Regions from separate parts of the Teredinibacter haidensis genome, predicted to be linked through region 1. Evidence: predicted binding sites of a transcription regulator. Region 1 holds the regulator's gene; the other holds the start of a gene.

Region 1 (4,262 bases):
GCTCATCAACATTTATTAATAGCTTTTCGAAGCGCTCATTAATAATGGAGCTTGAATCCTGACCCATTTCGCTTGAGTAGGTAACACCAGAAATTAAATCATCCAGTTCTTTTGTAACTGCGTCCATAGAGGCGAAGATCTGATTAGTTGTTTTCTTATTGTCAAATATGCGGCCTTTACCGGTCAGTTGCAGATAGTTATCGCATTCTTGCAGCCATTCTTTGCGCTGGACTATGTAGTGCTTAATGTTGCGCATTCCACCTTTGTAACGCGTGTCGAAATGTTGGTTTCTGTATTTGTCTAGGCTGTCCATGGATGAAGACATAAAATCTACAATGGTGTCATCACAGTGTTTCCACGTTAAATAAGTTGGAAAGCTGATATTGGCTTTTACTTCTGCTTTTTCTTTTAGGCACTGTTCATCACAGCCGACTGCGGCATTTGCGATTGTTATTAAGACAAGCAGGCAAACTGAGAGTGATTTTTTCATTACTAATGTCCCCTATAATATGCCAATAATTATTAGTCATTTGTATGGCGCTTAATCCAATTAAAATGTTCTCCACAAGTTATGTCAAGTAAACGTGAACCAGTTCCTTGTGCGGAAATTCGTTTCAGAGCATTGGTTGCTCCTTAGGTATGCCTAAAATAATACTTAAGGATGGCTTACAGGCTAGATGTGATGTAGGTTTAAGAAAAGTTGGGCTTATAAGCTGCGAGTATTGCTATAGAAGCGTAAGTGATAATAGATACACTAAGCAGTGCAAATCGGTCTAAATTGGCTTTTGTCGTTTTTAGGGTTAAAAACCCTAAGCAAATGTATGTTAGAAGCAAGGTAAGTTTTACTGTAAACCAGTAAAAGGCATTCAGCGGGTAGCCAATGGCCGTTGCCATGGTTATGCCAGTGATGAAGAGTGCTGTATCATTTAGGTGGGGCATTAGTTTGACTGCCCGATTTTGGAGAAACTCTGGCTTATATGTCAGCCACAACACTCTGGTTATAAACCCAAAGATACTGGTTACGGCGAAGGCAATATGAAAATATTTAAGATAAAGCAGCATTTTATCGGCTTTTACGCGGTTCCCAACGCTTTTGTCACGAGAGAGAGCAGGTCTTGCGGTAGAGGAAGCTTTAGTGCCGCTTGATGCCCTGTGTCAGACATCTTTTTCCAGGTTTTCTGGATGACATCAATAAGTTTCTCTTCTTGATGTTTTGCAGTGAAATCCGCCAGGTAATACTGTAAGAACACAAGGCAGATAACGTCTTCTAATGTTTGCGTTTCTGCGTCCTGTCTTAGCTGGCGTTTCTGTACGAGAAATTTTACTCGTTCGCAGGCGTCCTCGGCATAGCCGACCTCCATCATAAGCTCCACAACCCTGTTGGCATGAAAGAGGGAGAGTTCTGCTCGCCATTTCTTGTATCCCGCGCGACCTTCCGGGTAATTACTTCTTGGTGATTTCCAGCGTTCAATATGTTGTGCTCGAGCGGCAATTTGCAGATGTTCAGATGCTTCTGGAGCGAACAGGGAAAGCTGCTCAGACATACGCTGCCCGTACAGTAACTCCTTAGCGACTAGTTGTTCGCTGGAGGGGCAGGCTTCTTGGTTGGGATCGAGAGCGTTGGCCTCGTCTATTTTTTCCAGAACGAGGCTTAAGTGATTATGTGGTTCAGTCATACGGGCTTATGTGCGCTGCTTATTCAATGGACACTGAGGAGATGTTTTGTAGTGCATCCATGTCGGAAATGATGACATGCTTTTTATCCAGCAAAATCACCTCTTGCTTGTGCAAGCGGCTAAGAACACGGCTAACGGTTTCGATAGTTAAGCCGAGGTAGTTGCCAATATCCGAGCGGGACATGGGGAGGTAGAATTCTTTGGCTGAAAGGCCACGATTATGGTTGCGGGTCGATATGCTTAGCAATAAAGAGGCAATTCTTTCGTCGGCACTGTTTTTACTTAGCAGCGTTATTAGTTGCTGCTCTTGAGTGATTTCCTTGCTCATCAACTGAAAGAAGCGGCGCTGGAGATTAGGTACCTGTGCGCTCAACTCTTCGAGGCGGCTAAAAGGAATCTCGCATACAGCAGAGGTTTCCAGGGCAGTAGCGGAGTTGGTGTGGTGGTTGGAGGCTAAGCCGTCCATACCTATGATTTCACCAGGGAGGTAGAAACCTGTTACTTGTTCTTGCCCATCCTGAGTAACCTTTACGGTTTTTACTGCACCGGAGCGCAAGGCATAGACAGAGCGGAAAGGCTCTCCAGCATGATAAACATGATCCGATTTCTGTACGGGGCGTCCTCGTTGAATAATGTCGTCCAATTTTGTGATGTCATCAACGTGCAGGCTGATCGGCAGGCAGATAGCGGCCAGGCGGCACTCGGCGCAATTAACTTGCGGATTATGGTGGCACTGATGATTTGCAAAAGATTGCGGAGGCATATCGTTTTCCACTGCTTATAAGTAACAAGGCGCTACAGTATATAGGAAAACCTGGGCAATGGCTCCGCTTCGGGATCGAAAATTGTGTAGGGAAGACTTAGAGTCTTGACTGCTGCTGCTTTAGGGACTCATCAAAGGCTCAGTGGACCTGGGTTTACGGGCAGTTGCCCAGCATTCAAGGCGCTTAAGTAACGCTGAGGGCTGCAGAAGTTCTGTAATACCAGGTTCTGTAGGTGGCTAGTTCCCTCTACTCCCATATTGATGCAATCGTCTATCTGCTCATGCTCACCGTCGAATATGATGCTTCCATTGGTTTCTAGCTCTTGATTCAATAGTTTGGGGCGATAACCAATGTAGATGTAGTCTGGCGAAATACGTTTTTTTACCTCAATGACATGCTCACGGAGGTCGTCCAGGCAGTCAGCATCGTGAATTTGGATGCCGATTCCGGAGTACGCATATTGGCGAATAAGGCTGGTAACCATTTCCAGACGCGGTAAGTCTTCCAGATCATCTCGGCTAAGAACAATTTGGTAATGGTTGAAACCTAACCCCTTTAACAGCGCAACATGGTCACTATTGATTTCACCGATTTTTGTGGCCACACGATGGCAGCGCTTACCGGATTCAGCGAGTGAGAAATGCGACGCCAGCGCGTGCATAATTTCGGTTAGCTCGTAAGGTTGTAGGTTCTGAAAGGGGTAACATAAAAGCAAAGCATCTACAGAACGATGACCGATTGCATCGGCCCATAACTGTACTTCTTTGCTTACGAGTTGGCCTGCTGTGCAGGAGGTTTCCAGTTCATTTATCCAGGCGAACGCGTTCCCATCAATGCAGATGTTAATTGGTCGAATCGGGTGCCGACGAAAGTTTTCGAGCAGGCGATTAGCCTCTAATTCCGTTACTTTCTTTTGCCGACGAATGAGCGTCGGATGTTCGGCAATATTGGATGTTCGTTCATTGTTTTGCATGGAAACAGTCTAGTAGGTGACTGTATTGTCGTATTGATGGAAATCAACGGTAATGGACGCAATAATTGGGCTCAGATCAGGAGTTGTAGGAAAAGTTTATTTAGCGAAGAAACTTGGGATATTGCTGCGGATCGATCATCTATCGAGGGAAAATATTGACAGTAGCTTGTTGGAAAACGATTTGTGTTGTCCGAGAGGCTTAGGCGTGGCTTTTAGAATGTCTTTATAAGGTTCGCATTTGCGCCTGTTTTTCCAGGCGCAGTGGGTCTTAGAAGCTTTGTTCAGCGGCTTGTAAGGGGGTTGTTATTCGACTGTAATTGCCTGACCTACGCGGATGGTTTCACCGGGGTCGATTATGATATCTGTGGTGTTCGCGGCTTCAAAGCATAGAAATTCATTCTCACCATCCTGGTGAACATCCGCCATATTACGGGCATCTTCAATTCCCGGATTCCACAGAACCCAGTGTTGAGAACCGGTTTTTTTAATGTTGATGGTGCGATCAAATTTCTTGTCGTAAAGGCTGGCGTTTTCGTCATTCAAATAAATGCGATCAATCGGTCCGGTATAGGATTCGTCGCCTTTGTCTACAAGTTGAGTCTCCCCTGTAATAGCGTTTTCGAAAAATGAATTAGTTAGCGCGGGCGCTTCGATATTTTCCGGGTGGCTTACCTGAAAATAGTTGTGCAGTGCATAGGCAAAGCAGAGCGGCTTTTCTGTATCGTTAGTGATGATCAGCGTTTGCTTTAATTCTTTTCCCAGCTCCAGTTTCATTTCGATTTTGCTGGGGTGGGGCCAGGGGTTTTCGTCGTCGCTTAGTTTAATGCCCAGCGTGAGTTTTGTTGTACT
Region 2 (4,262 bases), 880 kb from region 1:
CCCCGCCCTTGTTAATACGAGAATATTTACTCACTCCAAAACGACGAAGGCCGCAGTTTTTACGCTGCGGCCTTCGTGGAATTAGTGTTGTTTATTAACGACTTAATTATCCGGCACGCAGAAAGCAGCACGACGCAAGGCCCACACATAGTGCGCTGCGATCATTGCAAAACATTTCCCGGCCATACCGTACATAGAAATACTCATTCAAAGTTTGGATAAAATTTTATTCGGGTCTAAAAATAACATCATTATGGAAAACAAACCCGAGTTCAATTAGAGTGTGCTTTATTCCTCGACAGAGGTCAACCACGACTAAGACCAAAATGAAAATTTATTTAGTGGGCGGCGCAGTACGCGACGCCCTATTAAGCATACCCAGCCCAGATAGAGATTGGGTCGTTGTAGGAAGCACACCAGAAGAGATGGCTACTGCAGGCTATCAAGCTGTTGGTAAGGACTTTCCCGTATTCCTGCACCCGGAATCAAAAGAAGAATTCGCCTTGGCTCGCCAGGAGCGAAAATCCGGTCGAGGGTATAAAGGGTTTCAATTTTATACCGATAAATCCATTACTCTGGAAGAGGATCTTATACGCAGGGATCTTACGGTTAATGCCATGGCTATGGACGAGAATAATACTATTATCGATCCCTACGGTGGCCAGGAGGATATAAATAAACGCTTGCTTCGCCATGTCTCGCCCGCTTTCGGTGAAGACCCCGTACGCGTACTACGCGTTGCCCGCTTTGCGGCACGTTTTCATCATTTAGGCTTTCATATCGCCGGTGAAACTCAAGAATTGATGACCGAAATGGTTAACAATGGCGAGATCGATCACCTTGTCCGTGAGCGCGTGTGGAAAGAATGCGTACGCGCATTGGCAGAGCCTTCACCACCGATTTTTATTGAAGTGCTGCACGGATGTGGGGCTTTGGCGCGGCTAATGCCAGAACTGGAAAAACTTTTCGGCATTCCGCAGCCTGAAGAGCATCACCCGGAAATTGATACCGGGTTACACGCGTTGTTAAGTCTGCAACGCTGCGCGGCTCTAACACACTCTACCGAAGCTAGGTTTGCTGCACTCATCCATGACTTAGGCAAAGGTGAAACAGCCCAAAGCGAATGGCCGCGGCATATTGGCCATGAAACAAAAGGTCTACCGATGATCAATCAACTCTGTGATCGGTTGAGCGTGCCCAATCCTCACCGGGAACTCGCCCTAGCGGTGGCAGAGTTTCATACACACTGCCACCGCGCGTTTGAATTGACCGCAAAAACGCTGTTAAAAACTCTTCAGCGGCTTGACGCTTTCCGCCGACCAGAACGTTTCGCATTATTCTGCATCTGTTGCCAGGCAGATGCACAGGGCAGAACGGGGATGGAAAACACCCCCTATCCTCAGGCAGAGTATTTCAAGTCTGCGCTTCGTACGCTTCAACAGATCGACACCAAGGCTATGGCAAGACAAGGCTTAAAGGGCGCTGCCTTTGGTGAGGCTCTCCTAAAAAAACGCCAGGCCACACTGGCAGAGCACAAACGAACCTACCGGGGAGACACGCCGTGAAAAACTTAGCTCCTGTAGCATTGATTACCGGCGGGGCCCGTCGAATCGGTGCTACTGTTGTTAAACGTCTTCATCAGGAAGGTTATCGGGTTGCCATTCACTGCCATAATTCGATCGAAGCCGCAAACAAGCTGGCAGATACACTTAACGCAGAAAAAGCCGAAAGCGCCTGCGTATTACAGGCGAAACTCGGTGGACAACTAGCCGCTCAACAGCTGGCGAAGGATCTAATCAAGCGGTTTGGTCGCTGCGACTTGCTGATCAATAACGCCTCCAGTTTTTATCCGACCCCACTAGAAGGCGTTAGCGAAACCGCCTGGGATGAGTTGTTTTCAGCCAACGCTAAAGCGCCACTTTTTTTGGCTCAAGCACTAAGCGAAAAATTGAAAGTCTCAAAAGGCTGCATTATTAACATTGCCGACATTCATGCACTGCGTCCGTTAAAAAAACATACAATCTATAGTATGGCAAAAGCAGCCAACATTATGCTTACCAAATCTCTCGCCCTAGAACTGGCTCCGGATATTCGCGTGAACGGTATCGCGCCCGGCGCCATATTATGGGCGGAAACCAATAGCGGGCAGTTAACGGAAAAGCCGGACTACCTCGACACCCTCCCTCTGCGGTCTCTTGGTGGCGGGGACAGTATTGCCAGCTCGATTGTTTTTCTGGCAAAACCCGATAATTACATTACCGGCCATATATTGTGTGTAGACGGTGGAAAATCTCTACTTCAATAATTATTTTTCGATATTGCGCTATTACTTTTTCGAATATTAGGCACGATTTGTTTTTGATATAAATCAAATATTTGACCGTCTGCCAAGCGCAAACTATCCGTGCGGACGCAAGTTCGCTCTCTTGAATCCAACCGTATCTTATTGACAATAAGGAGGTGTGAGATGACGTTGGTTCCTCGCAATTCCATTTTTGATATGAGCGATTTTTTCGAGTCTCCCTGGTCTTCTTTTAGGCTAGGCGACACCGCAACGCTACAATCTCCCCGAGTTGATGTAAAAGAAAAAGGGGAAACTCTCGAAATCTCAGCCGAGCTTCCCGGCGTAAAAAAAGAAGATATTAATATCATGCTCGACAACGGAGTGCTCACCCTGGAAGCGGAGAGTAACGTTGAAAAAACTGAAGAAGAGGAAGGAAGAATAATTCGTCAAGAAAGGCGCTATGGAAAATACAGCCGTAGCTTTGACCTAGGAGAGAAACTACAGGAAAGTGACATTACCGCCAAGTTCGAGGATGGCGTTCTTACTATCCGTGCGCCCCGCGATGAGAAGCAAGTTTCACACGTAAAACGAATCGAAATTCATTAGCCGGTATTTTCGATTCAAACTGCGCGCGACCGCCCGGAGGGCAGCTTGGAAGCTGCCCCCTTTGTTTTAGGGCATGGACTTTACAAACGCATCGAATCCCTTTTGAGAAGCAATCAACCAACTAGGTCGCGCTACACCGCTACCCGTATCAGTGAGCGACTCGTGATACGCTAAAATGCTGTCCATTGCAACTTTATCCTCTTTTCGGCAATCCACCATTAGTACATGGTAGCCTTTGGCGAGCAAAGTTTTAAAACGCTGAAACTCGGCACTCCCTGTTTGAATCCCGTAAAAGCCACCTTCCCAAGCAGAAAAAATAAAAACAACAATGGAGAGAAAAACAAAGGGCAACCAACCCACTACTGTTTCGGTTCGAACAACAAACCCAACCAGCAAAACTGCAGCCGCCAGAAACACACCAATACTCGCACCGAGTAAACTAGAATGCAGAATATCCAACTTGGCAAAGGGATTCACTTCGTGGACATGCCGTTTTTCCAGCTCTGCGTCCTGCCCGCTCAGAACATGCACCTGATGAAAGGAATAGCCCGCGCTGTATAAGTCGTGTTCAGCCCTTTGTATGTCCGCCAGATCATTGCTAAGAAAATAGTAGCGCCGCATAACCACCTCCTAGGAGTAGTAAACTTCCAACTTCCCTAGATAATATTCCATTTTTCACTCTTAGACCGTAAGCCCTTTCTGGCGCGATTACCAGCAGAACTATAGACAGACATTGGATAACAAACGTGATTTTAAATAGCGGTGGGTTATTCAACAGAATATGAGCGAGGGAAAACCGGCGCGTTATTTGGGGAATACTCTCTGGAAAAACTCAGAAGCCGAAAACTTCCGACGCAATAATTACTGCGCCAGTTTTTCTTTTTCAATAAAACCAACTTGCCAAAGCTTCTGGGATTCTTGATCAAAAGCCTGCCATAGCTCGAGGTAGCGACGCTGTGTTCCCGGGCAGCGCCCCTCAGGCCTCAAATCCGAAAGAGGTAATAACACAAAAGCATTTTTTAAAATTTCATCACGAGGCAGCTGTATACCGCTATAGATTCCACACAACACATCATAAGTTAGAATATCAATATCCAACGTGCGCGAGCTAAACTTGGGAGAAGCTCTATCTCTCCCGTGAAGGCTCTCGATATGCTTTAATGTTTTAGATAGCTTACTAAGAGATGCATTGGTTTCTATCGCAACAATTAAATTGTAAAAATTGTCGCCATCGAAGCCAACGGCTTCACTTTCATACACCGGCGAAATTTCCAGAGTTCCATACTCGGCTTTTAACGCGTTCAATCCCGAACGAATATTGTGCTCGCGGTTAATATTGCTACCTAGGCTTAATAACACTTCAGTCATTGGC

What was found. The regulator FNR, encoded in region 1, switches genes on or off when oxygen is low (the NO sensors DNR and NnrR bind a similar motif). The targets are predictions, from matches to a motif close to TTGATNNNNATCAA.
Region 2: H5715_RS10955 (Hsp20/alpha crystallin family protein) is a predicted target of FNR. The motif match lies at 2,359-2,372, and genes of this name have one in related genera.

What each region holds. Positions count from the first base shown of each region.
Region 1 is NZ_CP060084.1:1,901,181-1,905,442, reverse strand. It holds gene H5715_RS07460 (hypothetical protein) at 1-490, opposite strand, end outside; gene H5715_RS20520 (SirB2 family protein) at 691-1,062, opposite strand; gene H5715_RS07450 (DUF4202 domain-containing protein) at 1,074-1,676, opposite strand; gene fnr (fumarate/nitrate reduction transcriptional regulator Fnr) at 1,696-2,439, opposite strand; gene H5715_RS07440 (P-loop NTPase family protein) at 2,571-3,413, opposite strand; gene H5715_RS07435 (D-hexose-6-phosphate mutarotase) at 3,717-4,262, opposite strand, start outside.
Region 2 is NZ_CP060084.1:2,778,923-2,783,184, forward strand. It holds gene H5715_RS10945 (multifunctional CCA addition/repair protein) at 327-1,565, shown strand; gene H5715_RS10950 (pteridine reductase) at 1,562-2,305, shown strand; gene H5715_RS10955 (Hsp20/alpha crystallin family protein) at 2,468-2,890, shown strand; gene H5715_RS10960 (hypothetical protein) at 2,957-3,511, opposite strand; gene folK (2-amino-4-hydroxy-6-hydroxymethyldihydropteridine diphosphokinase) at 3,752-4,258, opposite strand.